Regions from separate parts of the Lactobacillus helsingborgensis genome, predicted to be linked through region 2. Evidence: a T-box and tRNA genes for the amino acid it is inferred to sense, from the RefSeq annotation. Region 2 holds a T-box; the other holds one or more tRNA genes.
What was found. The T-box of region 2 lies ahead of leuS (leucine--tRNA ligase). A T-box ahead of a tRNA ligase gene usually reads a tRNA of that ligase, here a tRNA-Leu.
Positions count from the first base shown of each region.

Region 1: it encodes a tRNA-Leu, which carries the amino acid that the T-box ahead of leuS (leucine--tRNA ligase) is inferred to sense. The anticodon was not compared.

Region 1 covers NZ_CP029544.1:516,595-524,712, reverse strand. The annotation lists gene pcrA (DNA helicase PcrA) at 1-2,241, opposite strand, end outside; gene DLD54_RS02635 (glycoside hydrolase family 73 protein) at 2,321-2,968, opposite strand; tRNA gene DLD54_RS02630 (tRNA-Leu) at 3,134-3,219, opposite strand; gene DLD54_RS02625 (ABC transporter ATP-binding protein) at 3,293-5,044, opposite strand; gene DLD54_RS02620 (MarR family winged helix-turn-helix transcriptional regulator) at 5,122-5,805, opposite strand; gene DLD54_RS02615 (SprT family protein) at 5,904-6,377, opposite strand; gene DLD54_RS02610 (glycosyltransferase family 32 protein) at 6,379-7,077, opposite strand; gene DLD54_RS02605 (oligosaccharide flippase family protein) at 7,080-8,118, opposite strand, start outside.
Region 2 covers NZ_CP029544.1:1,247,096-1,255,213, forward strand. The annotation lists gene DLD54_RS05905 (PspC domain-containing protein) at 1-181, shown strand, start outside; gene DLD54_RS05910 (putative polysaccharide biosynthesis protein) at 304-1,947, opposite strand; gene leuS (leucine--tRNA ligase) at 2,043-4,457, opposite strand; T-box leader at 4,493-4,685, opposite strand; gene DLD54_RS05920 (phosphatase PAP2 family protein) at 4,742-5,404, shown strand; gene DLD54_RS05925 (cupin domain-containing protein) at 5,454-5,942, opposite strand; gene DLD54_RS05930 (tyrosine-protein phosphatase) at 6,228-6,974, opposite strand; gene DLD54_RS05935 (MDR family MFS transporter) at 7,116-8,118, opposite strand, start outside.

The sequences.
Region 1 (8,118 bases), 730 kb from region 2:
TACCTTTTTAATTGGTGCAAATGCTGCAAGAAGCCGTTTGATTCCTTTACCACTAAATGCAATATCAAGCTCCATATCTTCACCTTTACCGTTAACTTTGGTGACAACGCCTTTACCCCAAGCTTTATGTTCAACTTGGTCTCCAACGTTCCAACCCTTCTTTTCGGCGCCAACAGCTCCAGATGGTTTGACTTTGGGTGTATATACCTGTGCTCGAGCACGCTCATCACTATTAGCAAATGGTGCTGTTGTAGTTTGAAAATTGGCACTAGTTAAGTCAATTGGCACAGAATTTTCGGTGTTCAAATCTTCTTGATCAATTTCTGCCAAAAATCTTGAAGGCAGGTTATTTTGCATCCGCCCGTACATCATTCGTGAATATGCGTTAGTTAAAAACAATTCTTGTTTAGCCCTGGTAATGCCAACATAGGCCAATCGTCTTTCTTCTTCCAGCTGGTCGTCTTCCATTAAAGACCTTGATAAAGGAAAGAGTCCGTCTTCCATTCCGACTAAAAAGACCACTGGAAATTCCAAGCCTTTTGCCGCATGCAAGGTCATCAATGCTACTTGATCATCATTATTGGCCAAATCATCTTGATCACTTAAAAGGGACACTTCCGCTAAAAAATCGCTAAGTGCGTTGTCACCTGCAGCACTTTCCTCATATTCATCATCAAAACGCTTTGTTACCGATAGAAATTCATCAAGGTTTTCCAGTCTGGTTTCAGCTTCAATAGTATGCTCAGACTTAAGCGCAGCTGTATAGCCAAAATCCTGCAGGACTTTTTCAGTTAGACCGGTAACGCTATGACCTGCAGCATAACTAATTGCATCACGTAATTTAGCTCCGAAGTCGCTTAATTTGGCGGCGGCGCGAGGTGAAACTCCCGACATATTTAGATGATTAAACGCTTCGAGAAGCGTCAAATTATTTTCTTGGGCAAAATCTAAAAAGCGGCGTACGCTCACTGGTCCAATACCTCTTTTGGGAGTATTAATAATCCGGTTAAAACTCATTGTGTCACTCGGATTAGCTACTAGCTTCAAATAAGCCATAATGTCCATAATTTCTTTTCTATCATAGAATTTATGACCACCAACTATTTGGTAAGGCACATTTGACTTTACAAAAGACTCTTCTACAGTTCTGGATTGCGCATTTGTACGGTATAAAACCGCAAAATCATTGTAAGACCGCTTTTTAGTTTTAACTTCTTCCTGAATTTTAGCAATAATAAAATGGGCTTCATCATCGCCACTTTGAGCACGATAATATGTTACTTTGGCACCCTCACCTTGATCAGTCCACAAGTTCTTAGCCTTGCGGTGACTGTTATTCTTAATAACCGCATTCGCAGCTGCTAAAATATGACCTGTTGAGCGATAATTTTGTTCAAGCTTAACTGTTTGAACACCGGCATCACGATAGTCTTGCTCAAAATTCATAATATTTTCCATATTAGCGCCGCGCCAACCATAGATAGACTGATCAGCATCGCCCACAACACAAATATTTTTGTATTGGGCTGCCAGTGCGTGACATAATTCATATTGGGCTTGATTAGTATCCTGGTACTCATCTACCAAGATGTAGCGAAACTTGTTTTGATAATAATGTAAAACCGTATTATCGCTCTTGAATAAAACCAAAGTCTGCATAATCAAATCATCAAAATCCATAATTTGATCGTGCTTTAAGCGTCTCTGATATTCCTGATATACCCTTGCAGTTATCTTTTCAAAAGGTGAAGCCGCACTAGCTGCATAGGCATCTGGCGTAAGCAAATCATTCTTTCCGTTAGAAATTGCCGCTAGGATTCTTCTAGGTTCATACATCTTCGGGTTAATATTTTGCTCTTTTTCAATGTGCTTAATCAACGTAAGCTGCTCTGCAGAATCAGCAATTGAAAAATTACCAGTATAGCCGATTTTTTCAGCATCCCGCCTTAAAATACGTACACAAAGAGCATGAAAAGTAGACATCCAAATGCTATCGGCGCGGACACCCAGTAATTTCTGTTCTCTTTGTCTCATTTCACTAGCTGCTTTATTAGTGAAAGTAATAGCTAAAATATTCCAGGGCGCAACCTCTTTTTCAGCAACTAAATAAGCAATTCGGCGAGTTAATACAGATGTTTTGCCAGAACCGGCTCCTGCAACAACCAATAATGGTCCTTCCGTAATCTTAACTGCCTTTTTTTGTTGTGGATTTAATCCTGTCAAAATTGATTCTGCGTTCATTCTGAATCCTTTCACCCCGAAAATTTATAACTATTTTATTGTACCAAAAATCATGACCATCTTTGGAGTTGATTGCACTCTATTTGTCAAAACGGTCAAGGTTGTATTCTTCAATTAATTTGATTAATTTATCAGCATAATTAGGGTCAGTGGCATAGCCATCTTTAACCAAAGCGCGTGCCTGTGCCCGATAATTTTTGGCAGCTAAAACATGGCTGTATTGGTTAGCATCCCAGCTGGTGCCTTTTTGAAACAGCCGCGCATGGGCCCTGATAGAAGCCTCATAAGAGTCATAAATTTGAAAGCGGGCTTTAACGATAATCCACTTACCCTTTTCAAATTCTTTAGTTTTTAAAACAGCCGAAGTATTGGGATTATTGCCCTTGACACCAAATAAATTATTATATTTTTGCGAAAGGTCACTCTTGCCATAATCGCTTTCAAGACAAGCTTGAGCTATTGTAATGCTGGGTAATAAATCAAAGGACTTATCAACTTCCTTGGCTATTGGTCCAATCTCCCTAATAAAAGCTTTATGCTGCCTGATTATTTTTTGTCTGGCTTCTTCGCGAGCAAGTTGCTCTTGTCTAATTTGCTCTGACTGAATTGCCTGACGACGATAATAGCGAAAAGCTGCAAACGCAACAATAAGTGCAAATAAAATAATAAACGTGCGGATAATGATCGCTGTGTTAGATAATTTTCTGCTTTTTCGTTTTCTCGCCATAGATTTTCCCTTGCTTTAAAAAATTCTCTTAATTAAGTATAACCTCTATTGGCTGTAAATTATGCAATGTAATTAATTTTTAAAATAAAAATAGTAAAAATTATACTTTCTTTGGTTCTTTAAATTAGGGCATAAAAAAAGGAGCTTCAGCTCCAATAAGTTTTATGCGGGCAAGAAGACTCGAACTTCCACGATCTAAAAACGATCACAAGATCCTTAGTCTTGCGCGTCTGCCATTCCGCCATGCCCGCAACACATTCAATACTATAACCCAAAATTAACTTTAACACAAGACTTTTCTTACTCATTTTAGCTAAAAATGGTTTAATTTACCATTTGCTCATTGACATACCGGGCATACAGGCTGTGATTTTGCATCAATTCATGGTGAGTACCGTGACCTGTTATTCTGCCATGCTCAACAAAATAAATTTGGTCGGCATTAACAATTGTAGCAAGCCTGTGAGCAATGACCAACGTGGTGCGGTTAACCATTAATTTGTCAAGCGCCTGCTGTACTTTGCCCTCTGATTCTGAATCAAGGCTGGCAGTAGCTTCATCCAGCATCAATATTTTAGGATTTCTTAAAAAGGCACGGGCAATAGCTAAGCGCTGCTTTTGTCCGCCTGATAGTTTAATTCCTCGCTCGCCAATTTCAGTTTCCATTTGGTCAGGAAATACCCGCACAAAATGATCAGCATAAGCCAGAGCAAGTCCATGCCACAGCTCATCGTCAGTTAATTTTTGATTTAACCCATAAACCAAATTATCACGGATTGTTCCAGAAAATATTGCACTGTTTTGTGAAACATACCCTATTTGGTTACGCCAGTTAACCAAATCAATATCCTGAATATTTTGGCCTGCAATAGTAAATTGACCGCTAGCCGGTTGGTAGAAACGCTCTAATAAAGAAAAAATGGTAGATTTACCGCCGCCACTTGGTCCTACAAAAGCGATTACCGAGTTAGGTTTAGCAGTAAAGGAAATTGATTGTAAAACCGGTTCGCCTATTTTGTAACTAAAACTAACTTTTTGAGCAGTGAGAGTTTTATTAGTTAAATCGCAAGTTTGGTGCGACAAATTTTGTTCAGGCTTAATCTTTAAAATTGCCTGAATACGTTCGGTTGATCCCAAAGCTTTTTGAATTTGAGAAAAGAAAGTCGCAAAATTGGCAACCGGTGCAATCACATTAAATAAATAAAGTAGAAAGGCCACTAAGGAGCCACTTGTTAATGATCCTTGACCCACTCTGATAATGCCAAAAGCTAAAATACCAGCGAAGGCAGCCATCATCAAGGTCATGATAATTGGCTGCAATACAGCTTCGACCCGCGCGTCGAGCACCCCGATGCCAAAGATTCTTTGGATCATTTTATTGCCCGCTTCTTGTTCGCATTCTTCACCATTACTGGATTTTATCAAACGGACTTCGGATAGTTTTTCACTGACAGCGCCATTAAATTCGGCAGTTGCTGATTGCAGCTTGCGTCCTAAACGCACCATTATGCGCCCCACTGGTAGTAAAATGATTACCACAATGGGCACGACCGTAAACATGAGTGTTGCCATTTGCCAATCCATGACTACCAAGATAATTAGTGAAAACAAAAGCTGAATAGCACCGGTAATAAAATTGGGAAACTGTGAGGCCAGTAAGTCTTTAATAATTCCCGTATCATTCACTAGCCGAGAGCTGCTTTCACCAACTTTATTTTCATCAAAATAAGTCACTGGCAGTTTAAGCAAATGTTCCCAAAGGCGCTCACGCAAACTCTTAACTACGCTTTCGCCAAAAAAACGCAAAACATAGCCGCCCAGAGTTCCCAGAATTAACTGCAAAACAAAAACAACGATAATAATTATTAAACTTGAATAATTAAAACTATCCCATTTACTTGTGTCTACCAGCACCTTAGTCAGCAAAGGCAAAGCCAAATTAGCAACACTGGTAATTAAACTAAGTATTAATCCGAGTGCAAATAATGATTTCTTAACGTTTAAACTTTTTAAGAGCCCTAAAAAATCACTAAGTTTAACCATTTGCGTTTTATCTTGACGTGACTTGAATGCCATCTAGGATACCGGCTTTCTGAATTTAGACTAAATAAAAAGTCTTTCAATTATCTATTGAAAAACTTTTTATTTTCTAATTATAAATCTTCATTTTCATTATGCCAGCATTTAGGGTAAAAATCGCGGTTGTATTTGTGCATTTTAACAAATCTACAATAATTCCGCACACAATCATCATCCATATCAAAATCAGGGCGACAATGATGGTGTTTTGGCATATGTTTACACATTTTATGTAGCTCCTCTTTAGAACAATCATGATCTGCTGCATATTTACACCATTTCTTAAACTTTGCCATGCAGTCTGCCGGATCAACCATTTCCCCCATTTTTTCTTTGAAATCGTCATCCCAATTATTGCTTATTTTTTCTAATAATTGTCTTAGTTGCTTCTGTTCTTCCTCTGTCAGACCAGCAAAAAATGGTTCAGTATCCCGCTTATCTATCAACAGCTTTAATTTGTTAGCCTTTTCTCTTCCAGAATCAGTTAAATAAACCCGTTTTACCCGTTTATCTTGGTCATCAGTTTCACGGGTAATATCGCCTTTTAGTTCCATTTTTTTCAATAATTCAGCAAGAGAACCCGGTTTAAGAGCCAGAATCTCCGCTAAGTAATTTTGCGATAAGCCGTCAGCAAGTTTTAAGACTGCTAAAACCCGTTTTTGCCCCGATATTGGTCCCTTGTTCTGATATAAATAATAACGACTGGCACGCATTATGTAATGAAGCTGTCTCATTAAATCATCACTTAATTCACTCATAATTAATCTCCTTTAAATTAAAAAAGTTAGGTACCTAATATTTATAATTTAATTATAGTTTGGTACCTAACAAAATGTCAAATTATAGCAAAAGATTTTTAGTGTAAATTAATGGCTAAATTCTGCTTCAACAATTTTAATTTTCCCCCGCATCTGCCACAGGCAAAGCGCCGCATGTTAAGCCGCCGGACACGTAAAAACTCTTGGCCGCATTTGGTGCAAACATATAAATATTTTGCTTTCCTAGTCCTTTTTAAGCCAATATCCGGTGCATAGCGCGAGCCTCCTACTGCACTAAGCAAAGTCTTAAAATCTTGATCTTGATGCCGATAGCCTTGCTGGCTTAAATGCAAGTGATAATGGGTTAATTCGTGTTTAATAATGCCAATTAATTCCCGGAAATATTGTGGTGCTAAAAAATGGGCGTTAATCTCAATATGATGATCGTCTAAATGATAACGGCCACCGGTTGTGGTCATCCGGTAATTAATTTTTACTTGGTGGTTAAATTGCCTGCCAAAATACGTGAGAGACACTTGCTCCACTAAATTTTGCAATTCTGCTGCAGTCATATTATCTGAAAAGTTTGGCATAAAGAGCTGCCTCTTTTTTAGTCTTAATCCTTACTTTTAAAGCCGTAACTAATTTTCTTTTTAAAGGTTTAGCACCCTCCATCCAAGTCCCGGTGAATACGTGAATAGTTTTTGATTGTGCTGACGGATTGCACAAAACGCCATCAGGATAAACATGGATTCCTGCTTGCAACTCCTGCTCTTGGTTATTTGGTTGGGCACCATACTTATTTTTTAAAATATCAGACACAGAAACCGTATTAACGCCTGCCAGTTGGTCTTGCTTATCAAAGGTAAAGTTGCGGTCATCATAATAAGAAAGCATGTCCTGAATGAGAGGATGTCCCTTTTCAGCTCCAAAGACTGCCGTAAAAGGATTCTCTTTATTTTCAAAGCCAACAAATGCCTTATTATTTAATAAATCATGCAAATTATCCAGCACCAAGACGTCAGTATCCATATAAATGCCGCCCATTTCGTAAACGGCCTTAGCCCTGATATAGTCGGAAACAAACGCCCATTTTTTTGCTTGATAAGCCTGCTCAACATATTTATTTTCGTGAATGTCAAAATTATGCTCATTCCACTCAATAATCTGATAGTCTTGCAAATGTTTTGACCAAGTTTTCATACAGCGCTGAATATTCTTGGGTTTGGGATTGCCGCCTACCCATACATAATGAATTATTTTCGGAATCATAACTAACCTCGAGTAAAAAATTTTTTCAATAACAATATTATGTCTTGGTTAAAATCAAGTTTAAACAAAAACATCAAGGCAATGTATAAAACAAACATAATAATTGACTTGAATAACATATTAAGAAAAGCAGAAGCAAACATTTGTGGTAAAAAGAGCCCGACTGCTAAAACAATAATAGCAATTATAAAATATTTAGGAATTTCACGAAAAGAGTATTTAAAATCATAGCCATCGCGAACTATCCATAAACGCAAGATTAACACAATGAACTCGGTGATTAAGATCGCGATCATTGCCCCCGTGGCGCCGTAAAGCTGATCTAGAAAGTAGCTCAATACCACTTCTAACACAGCGCCGACTATCACTGGAATAGCATAGTCACGATCTCGGTGATTAGCAAGTGCAAATTGATTGGCAAATACCCCGCCTGTAGGAATCATAATGATTGTCAACGCAAAGAAAAACATCAGCGGGGTCATAGGAATAAATTTATGACCAAAAAAGAAGGGCACAAATTCTTTAGTATTAGCCATTATGATGACTGCAAACAATGTTCCCAGCATCACGGTTGCTTCCAAAGATTTTTTTAAAATGACCCTTTGTTCTTTTTTACCTTCACCCGCCATTTTAGGCATGATGACTAAAGAGATACTGGTAACAATTCCTAAAACCATATTGGAAATTCGTTGCGAATTATCATAATAAGCAACTTGGGTCGAATTTTGAAACAGCCCTAATATCGGTTTATCAAGCGAGGTATAAATTTGGGTGGCAATTTGCGGAATTAAAAGGGTAATGATTGCTTTACCAGTTGCGCGATATTGATAAAAATGCTTGACAGGTCCGCCAACATAGCGGTGAATGTCAAACCAAAAAACAAACGATCCTAGCATTGTAGAAACTGACATAATCAACATGTACTTCCACAAGTCACCCGGATTTTTTACTAATAGTAAGATTAAAACTACAGATACTAATTTAACAGCAGTATTTTTCAAAACTACCCGACCAAAATCTGCCAATCCCTGAAAAAACCAG
Region 2 (8,118 bases):
CGTTTTAGGCGGAGTTGCTGAGTATTTCGGCTGGGATAAAGCTTGGACCAGAATTGGCGGAGCGTTTTTAATATTGTTCACAAATATTGCGGGTTTACTTTTATATCTGGTCGCTGCAATTGTAATGCCTGACAAAAATCGTCATGATGATACTCCTGCGGGTGAATTTCACCACCGTTAACATTGAGATTTAAAAATTTATCTAGTACAATATAGTTCCTTGGCAAGGGCGCGCAGAAATGTTTTTAAACCATTTTTGCAAACAAAGAGCGTTATTATCAAATATGATAATAACGCTCTTTGTTATGCATGAATATGCAATTTTTCTAAAAGAGGTACGATCTTTTCTCCTAAAATCTTTTGTGCAAGTTCAGATTTTATTGCAGCAAAGGCGTAAAATAAACATCCAGCAATTACTGAAAGCAGGACAATTACTAACGATTGCAAACTACTCTTTGGACTTAAGAAAAGTTCTAATGCCCTTTCTAAAGCTAAGACTAATATGAACATCATTACTGAAAAGGCGGTAATGCCAATAAAACGCCGTCTAGTCCGATTTTGATTAAAATTATAGCCGATTTTAAGATGCTTCAGCGCCATAAAGATAATTACCAACATGCCCAAGTTAGTTGCCAGCAGAGGTCCATAAACTTTAAAGAGATAAATCATTGGATATTGCATCAGAATTTTGATAATTAGCCCTAAAACCAAATATTTTATTGCCAACGTATTTTCTGATAAGCCCTGTAAAATAGCCATCAATACAGTAAATAACCCCAAAGAAATAGCAGTAAAAGAAGAAAGGTACAGTACATTTGAACCTAATTGGTCGTAGCCATAAAAAATAGTGTAAACCGGGGTAGAAATTGCTGCCATCCCAAAAGCAGCCGGTATCATGACAAATAAGAACAAATCTAATGTATTACCTATTTGATCCGAAATTGCGTGAAAATCATGTTTCGTATGAGCTGCTGATAATAGCGGTATTGCAGTTACTGCCATCGCACTAGCTAAAGATACAATAATCATGATCAACTTATTAGCATTAAGTGCAAACAAAGCATACCAAGTTTCAATAGTATTATTGCTTGCAGTAATTAAATTAGCAATCATTGGATGGAAAGTATATTGATCTACGAGATAGAAAAGCTGAATGCCAGCATCAATAATAATAAATGGAATAGCTTGGGCAATGATTTCAACAAATAAGGCCGAAGTTGAAACCTGAATTTCATTGTCGGAATTTTCTACCAATTCGTCAAGCATGGTTTTTCTGGAAAACAAAAACCACGCTAAAATAGCAATACCAAAAATCGCACCAATTGCAGCTGCAAAGTTGGACTGCACTACAGCATCCACAAAATTGCCGTGCTGCACCTGCATAATCACGTATGCAGTCAGCAGCATCCAAATAACACGGGCTAGCTGCTCGACAAACTGGGAAATTGCAGACGGCATCATATCTTCATAGCCCTGAAAATAACCCCTCATGATGCTCAATACAGGAATAATTAAAATGGCATACGATAGGCTGCGCATTACTTTTACCTGTCTAGGATCAACTTGGGCACCGTTAGAGGCTAAAAAAGGCGAAGCAAGGTACATGATCCCTGCTGAAATAATTCCTAAAATCACCATAAGAATTAGGCCGCGATGAAACAGTTTACGACCAACGCCATATTCATTAAGTGCATTATATTTTGCTACCTGCTTGGCAACAGCACCAGGAATTCCCGCAGTAGAAATTAAGATAAAAATACTGTAGATGTTGTAACTTCTTGCAGTCAGAGCGTTAGCAATATTACCGTAAGGTGACATCCAATAAAACCACGGAATTATATAGAGGGCACCTAAAATACGTGAAGTAATAGACCCAAAAGTCATCCACGCACTGCCTTTAATAAAAGTGTTTTGCGTATTTTGTTCTGCTGAATTATTTTCTCTCATTAATATTCCCTAAATCTTATTTACTAACTATATTATTGTGAATGAAAAAAGGCAATTAACAACAAATATACTTTGCACTTTAGGAAAAATTAACTTTATTTGGCTACAATATTGACTATTTTATTAGGTACAACAATGACTTTTTTAATTTCTTTGCCGCTTAAGAATTTTTGAACGTGAGGTAAGGACAAAGCTTGTTTCTTAACTTCTTCTTGAGCCATATCCTTTGCAGCTTTAAAGTTTCCTCGTAACTTACCATTGACTTGAACCATTATTTCAACAGTAGTTTCTACCAACTTAGCTGGATCATAGGATGGCCATTTGGCAAATGTAACTGATTCTTCGTGACCAAATATTTGCCAAATTTCTTCCATCATGTGAGGAGCAATCGGAGCTAAAAGCGTAATAAAGCCTTCGGCATATTCTTTAGGAATTGTTTTAGCCTTTTGAGCAGCATTAATAAAGACCATCAATTGTGAAATTGCCGTATTAAAGTGCAGATCATCAAAATCTTCGGTAACTTTTTTAACAGTTTCGTTATAAATTTTATCTAAAGTACCATCATTTTCATCAACGATATTTTCTTGAGGTATTGACTTTAAGTCTAAATCGTTAACAAATAAGCGCCAAACTCTGTCTAAAAATTTCTTTGTAGAAGCTGGACCATTATCATCCCAATCAATCGAGGCATCAAGCGGTCCCATAAACATTTCATACATTCTCAGGCTATCTGCACCATATTCGTCAATCACATCATCCGGGTTAACAACATTGCCCTTTGATTTAGACATTTTGTCATGATCCTTGAGAATAAGCCCTTGATTGTAAAGTCTTTGGAAAGGTTCCTCATTTGGTACAACACCCAAGTCATAAAGGACCATATTCCAAAATCTAGCGTAAAGCAGGTGTCTAACGGCATGTTCAGCACCACCAATGTAGAGGTCAACCGGCATCCATTTCTGCAGTAATTCATAATCAGCCAGTTTATTATCATTGTGCGGGTCAACAAAGCGTAAGAAGTACCAAGAAGACCCAGCCCAGTTAGGCATAGTGTTCGTTTCACGTTTACCTTTGCGGCCATTCTTGTCAACTACATTTACCCAATCCTTCAAGTTAACCAATGGACTTTCAGGAGTACCGGATGGCTTGATATCAGTGGCATGAGGCAAAACAAGTGGCAGTTCATCTTCGGGAACTAAAGTTGTTTCTCCATCTTCCCAGTGAATTACAGGAATTGGTTCACCCCAGTAGCGCTGACGACTGAACTCCCAGTCACGCAATTTGTAATTAACCTTTTGTTCTCCAGCGTGATGTTCTTCTAGCCAAGCCACAATTTTTTTCTTGGCATCTTCAATATTAAGACCATTTAAGAAATCGGAATTAATGTGCGGACCTTCACCGGTATATGCTTCTTGAGCAATATCTCCACCCTTAATTACAGCCTTAATAGGCAAATTGAATTTCCGAGCGAACTCATAATCACGCGTATCATGGGCCGGTACAGCCATTACCGCGCCAGTACCATAGCTAGCAAGAACATAGTCAGCAATCCAAATTGGAATTTCTTCGTTATTTACTGGATTAATTGCATAAGCCCCAGTGAACACACCGGTTTTGGTTTTGTTTAAATCTGTTCTTTCAAGGTCGGATTTAGATTCAATTTGTTTAATATAAGCGTTAACTTCATCTTTATGACCAGCAGTCATAATTTTTGAGACTAATTTATTTTCAGGTGCTAAAACTGCATAAGTTGCCCCAAAAAGAGTGTCTGGCCGCGTACTGAAAACGTCAAAGGTCTCTGTAGAATCTTTAACTTTAAAAGTGATTTGGGCACCTACCGAGCGGCCAATCCAGTTTCTTTGCATCTCCTTAATATTTTCTGGCCAATCAAGATTGTCTAAACCTGCTAGCAGACGATCAGCATATTTGGTAATTCTAAGCATCCACTGCTTCATATTACGACGATATATCGGGTAACCACCACGTTCAGTCTTACCGTCTACTATATCTTCATTAGCGACAACGGTGCCTAAATCAGGTGACCAATTAACTGGCGCTTCTGCTTCATAAGCCAAGCCGTTTTTATACATTTGTTCAAATGTCCATTGCGTCCACTTGTAGTATTTGGGATCGCAGGTTGTCAGCTCTCTATTCCAATCGTAAGAAAAACCCAATTTATTAAGTTGTCTTTTGAAATTAGCAATGTTTTCCTTAGTAACAACAGCTGGATCCTGACCAGTCTGCAGCGCATACTGCTCGGTTGGCAGACCAAACGCATCCCACCCCATTGGGTGAAGAACATTATAGCCCTGACTGCGTTTCATCCGTGCAACAATGTCAGTTGCTGTGTAACCTTCAGGGTGTCCAACATGCAACCCTTTACCAGATGGAAAAGGAAACATGTCTAGAACATAATAATTTTTCTTTTTAGAATCAGTGCTAGTTTTAAATGTTTGATTTTTTTCCCAATAATCCTGCCACTTTTTTTCAACGACTTTGTGATTGTACATATTTTCACCTCATAAAAAAAGCCCTATGAAACAATTCATAGGACGAATAATCGCGGTACCACCTAAGTTCCACACTAAAAAGTGTGACACTCACGCCCCTTAACGCGGATAGCTAACGATAGACTTGTCTTCAGGCTCAGTTCATAACTTGTTTTTCAAGTCTTGCACCAACCGACTCTTCTCTATAGAAAAACAAAATTACTACTAATTCCTGATCTTTCCTTTTTGACCAATAATGATTATAATTTACCACAAATGCTAAAAAAAACAAGGGGAGAAAGTTTTTGAACAAAACAATTCAAACAAAAAGAGATACCATAATACCCGCCACCATATTCTTAATTTTATATGCTGCATGGGCAATTCTAGTTGCTTCAGAAAACCAGTTTATTCATGAATTTGACCGGACTGTAATCAATATTATCTGCAACAATAATCCAATACTTATCAAATTTGCTACTGTTTTTACTAATCTGGGCAATACAAATGTGATTATGGTTGAAACCATTTTGCTGGTAATCGTCTTAGCACTTTTTAAAAAGTTTGCCTATGCGTTTTTTACAGCCGGAACGATGATTGCTGCCAACGGTTATAATTGGATTATTAAACATGCTATTGCTCGTCACAGGCCTTTCACGCATCATCTAGTTGCAGCACACGGTTATAGTTTTCCTTCTGGACATTCTGTTGGCAGTGCTACTTTATTTGGAATTTTAATTGTTTTAACAATTTTATTAATAAAAAATAAAGCGGCCAAAACTGTGTTATGCATTGTTTGGGCCTGCTTTCCCATATTAATCGGATATACAAGGATTTTTAGCCACGTACACTATCCTTCAGATGTAGTTGGCGGCTTTTTAGAAGGGATTGCATTCTTACTAATCGGCTACTCCTTCTTATATCACTATTATTTAGAAATGCGCGCACAAGAAAACAGTTTAGTTTAAAACAAAAAGTTCAAACTTTTAGTAGTTTGAACTTTTTTTGTAGTCAGAATTAATCTTGAGCTAGACGGTCAATGACGTCTTTATATTCTGGATACTTCTTTAACAAATCTGCTTTTTTAAGCAGCTCAAAATCGTGATAATCAAAGCCGGGAGAAACAACACAGCTTACTAGGCAAAAGCTGTCAGGCTCGGTCACTTCCGAAGCAAAGATAGTATATTTTGGCACCCTAAACTGCAGACATTCACATTGCGCAACATTTTTTCCTAATTTAACCGCATAATATTTGCCCTCAGGCGAAATGCAGTGAATAGTAATTGCCTGACCATCGTGATAATACCACATCTCATCATGATTTAAACGGTGAAAATGAGAGCAATTCTTATCATCGAGTAAAAAATAAATTGAGGTGTAGTAGAAACGTTCTCCCTTGCTATCTTCGTCATAAAATTGCTTATCACTGGTATAAACTTGTCTGAACCAGCCACCTTCTTGATGGGGTTCAAGATTGAGACTTTTGATATATTCGTCGCGTTGCATTTTTTCTCCTTTATTCAAATTCTTGTTAGTTTTAATATCATACTAACTAAATTTAGCGCATTTTAGCTGCAAAGTCAGCTATTAAGTTGAAATTAGCAAAAATCAACTTGATAAAAGTTTTACTTAGTTATTTATTTTAATGATGAACATTTTATAAACTTTTAACTACAAATAAGAAGAAATATTTAATTTAGTAATTATAGTTTTACCGGTATTTTTACCTTCATATATTAATTATTTATTTAAAGTTAAACGCTGCATTGAGCATCTTTTTAAAATTGTGACCTACACTAAATAAATTTGGCGCATCTTATCTTTAAAATCAGCTGGTAAATTCAGTCCTTGCATAAGATAATTGTCAAAATCACCAAAGTTGCGCTTGATAGTAGCAAAATACCTTTCTAAATAAGCTTTTTTAACGGTTAGTGCAACCGCAACCTCATCTAGCTGCGCACTAGTTAAATGATCTTGCAAGTAGTCTAAAATTTCTTGATTTTCTTGTTTACGTGCTGGAATAGTTTCAAGGTAGTCCGCATAAATTTCCTCATCACTGACTCCTAAAGTTTTTAATATGAGAGCTGCTGCTACGCCTGTCCTGTCCTTGCCCGCAAAACAGTGAAATGCTGTTGGAGTGGGATCATTGATTAAAGTCAACAAAAATTGCCGATAACCTGTTTGTGCAGACTTCTCCATTACCAGTTCTTCATAAGTAGTTAACATATCTTCTTCCGCACTATAACTACCAGAAATAATCGTTTCCACACTGGCTTGATTGACTTGAGCATCCTTTAACACATCAATTACCACGTAGTCTAGACCTGACCACAAGAAATCTGGAAATTGTTTGCGTTCATCCTGCCCTCTAAAATCGAAAACACGTTTAATTTGATATTTATCTTGTAGTTGTTCTTTTTGAAATGGGGTTAAATTATATAATTGACCACACCGAAAAAGCAAGTCATCTCTAACCTTTTTTCCTCCAGCACCGACATGTCCACCTAAAGAACGCCAATTGGTAATTTGCCTTTCCATGCTATACTTCCTATCTGTAATTTTTTTGATATCGTCTATTATAATTTTTAGAAAGCGACTTTTCTACTATAGAGAAAAGTTAAATAAATAAAAAACCTGCTGATTTGGTTACCAGCAGGTTTTACTCAATATTTATTTTAGTTAGCTATTTTTTTGTTGTTTTTTATAAATGCAGTTAAAAATAATTGAAATTATAATTGCTACTAGAGAAACGCAGTAAACACCTTTTAAAGCGCTAAAGAGCACTGCTCTTAATTGTGGAATTAAGTTAGCGGCAAGCTCCTTTGCTTTAACTGAAGAAACAATTTTGTTCATCATTGATTGAGTTAAATTAGTATGATGAGCAAGTTGGTTTGCAACAACGGTATTAAAGGTAATACCAAAAATTGAAACCATCATCGTTTGCCCTAAATACCGCATCAAAGTGTTAAAAGAAGTAGCAACACCGATATTTTCTTTTGAAACCAGCACCTGTGAGCGAACCTGTGATGCGGTTAAAACGCCACCAAAGGAAAAGCCATTTAATGTGGCAATCACACAGAATACCCAAAACGGCGTGTGTATCGGCACAATTAGCAACATGCAATCTGCTATTAAAAGAATGGTTAATAGTCCGAAGAAGGTTTTTCTTACGCCCCAGCGGCTAAGCATACCACCAATTAAGAATGAGCCAACTACCCACATTACTGAACTTGGCGTTACGGCAAAACCGGCTACAGTAGCAGAAGTACCGTTAATTCCCTGCATCCAGGTTGGAATGTAAAATTCAAAACCAATAACTACCCCTGCGATAAGCAGTGTAATCATATTGACGGCTAAGAACTCCCTGCCTTTGAGCATTGAAAGAGGCATTATAGGATCTTCTGCGCGTTTTTCTTCATAGTAGAACACAATTGCACTAATAATGATTAAAGCGACTAAGGCGGCCAGCATTAGCGGCTTAATTGTCCCTAGATCCTGCAGTGTAAACATTAAGGTCAGAAGTAAAATTACTAACCAAAATGTTCCTTTAACATCAAGTTTGCTTTTCTTCTTATTCTTTGGTTCCTTAAGGAAAAAGATAATTAACAGTAGGGCAATAATGCCAATTGGCACATTAATGTAGAAAACCCAATGCCAAGATAGATTTTGGACAATAAAACCA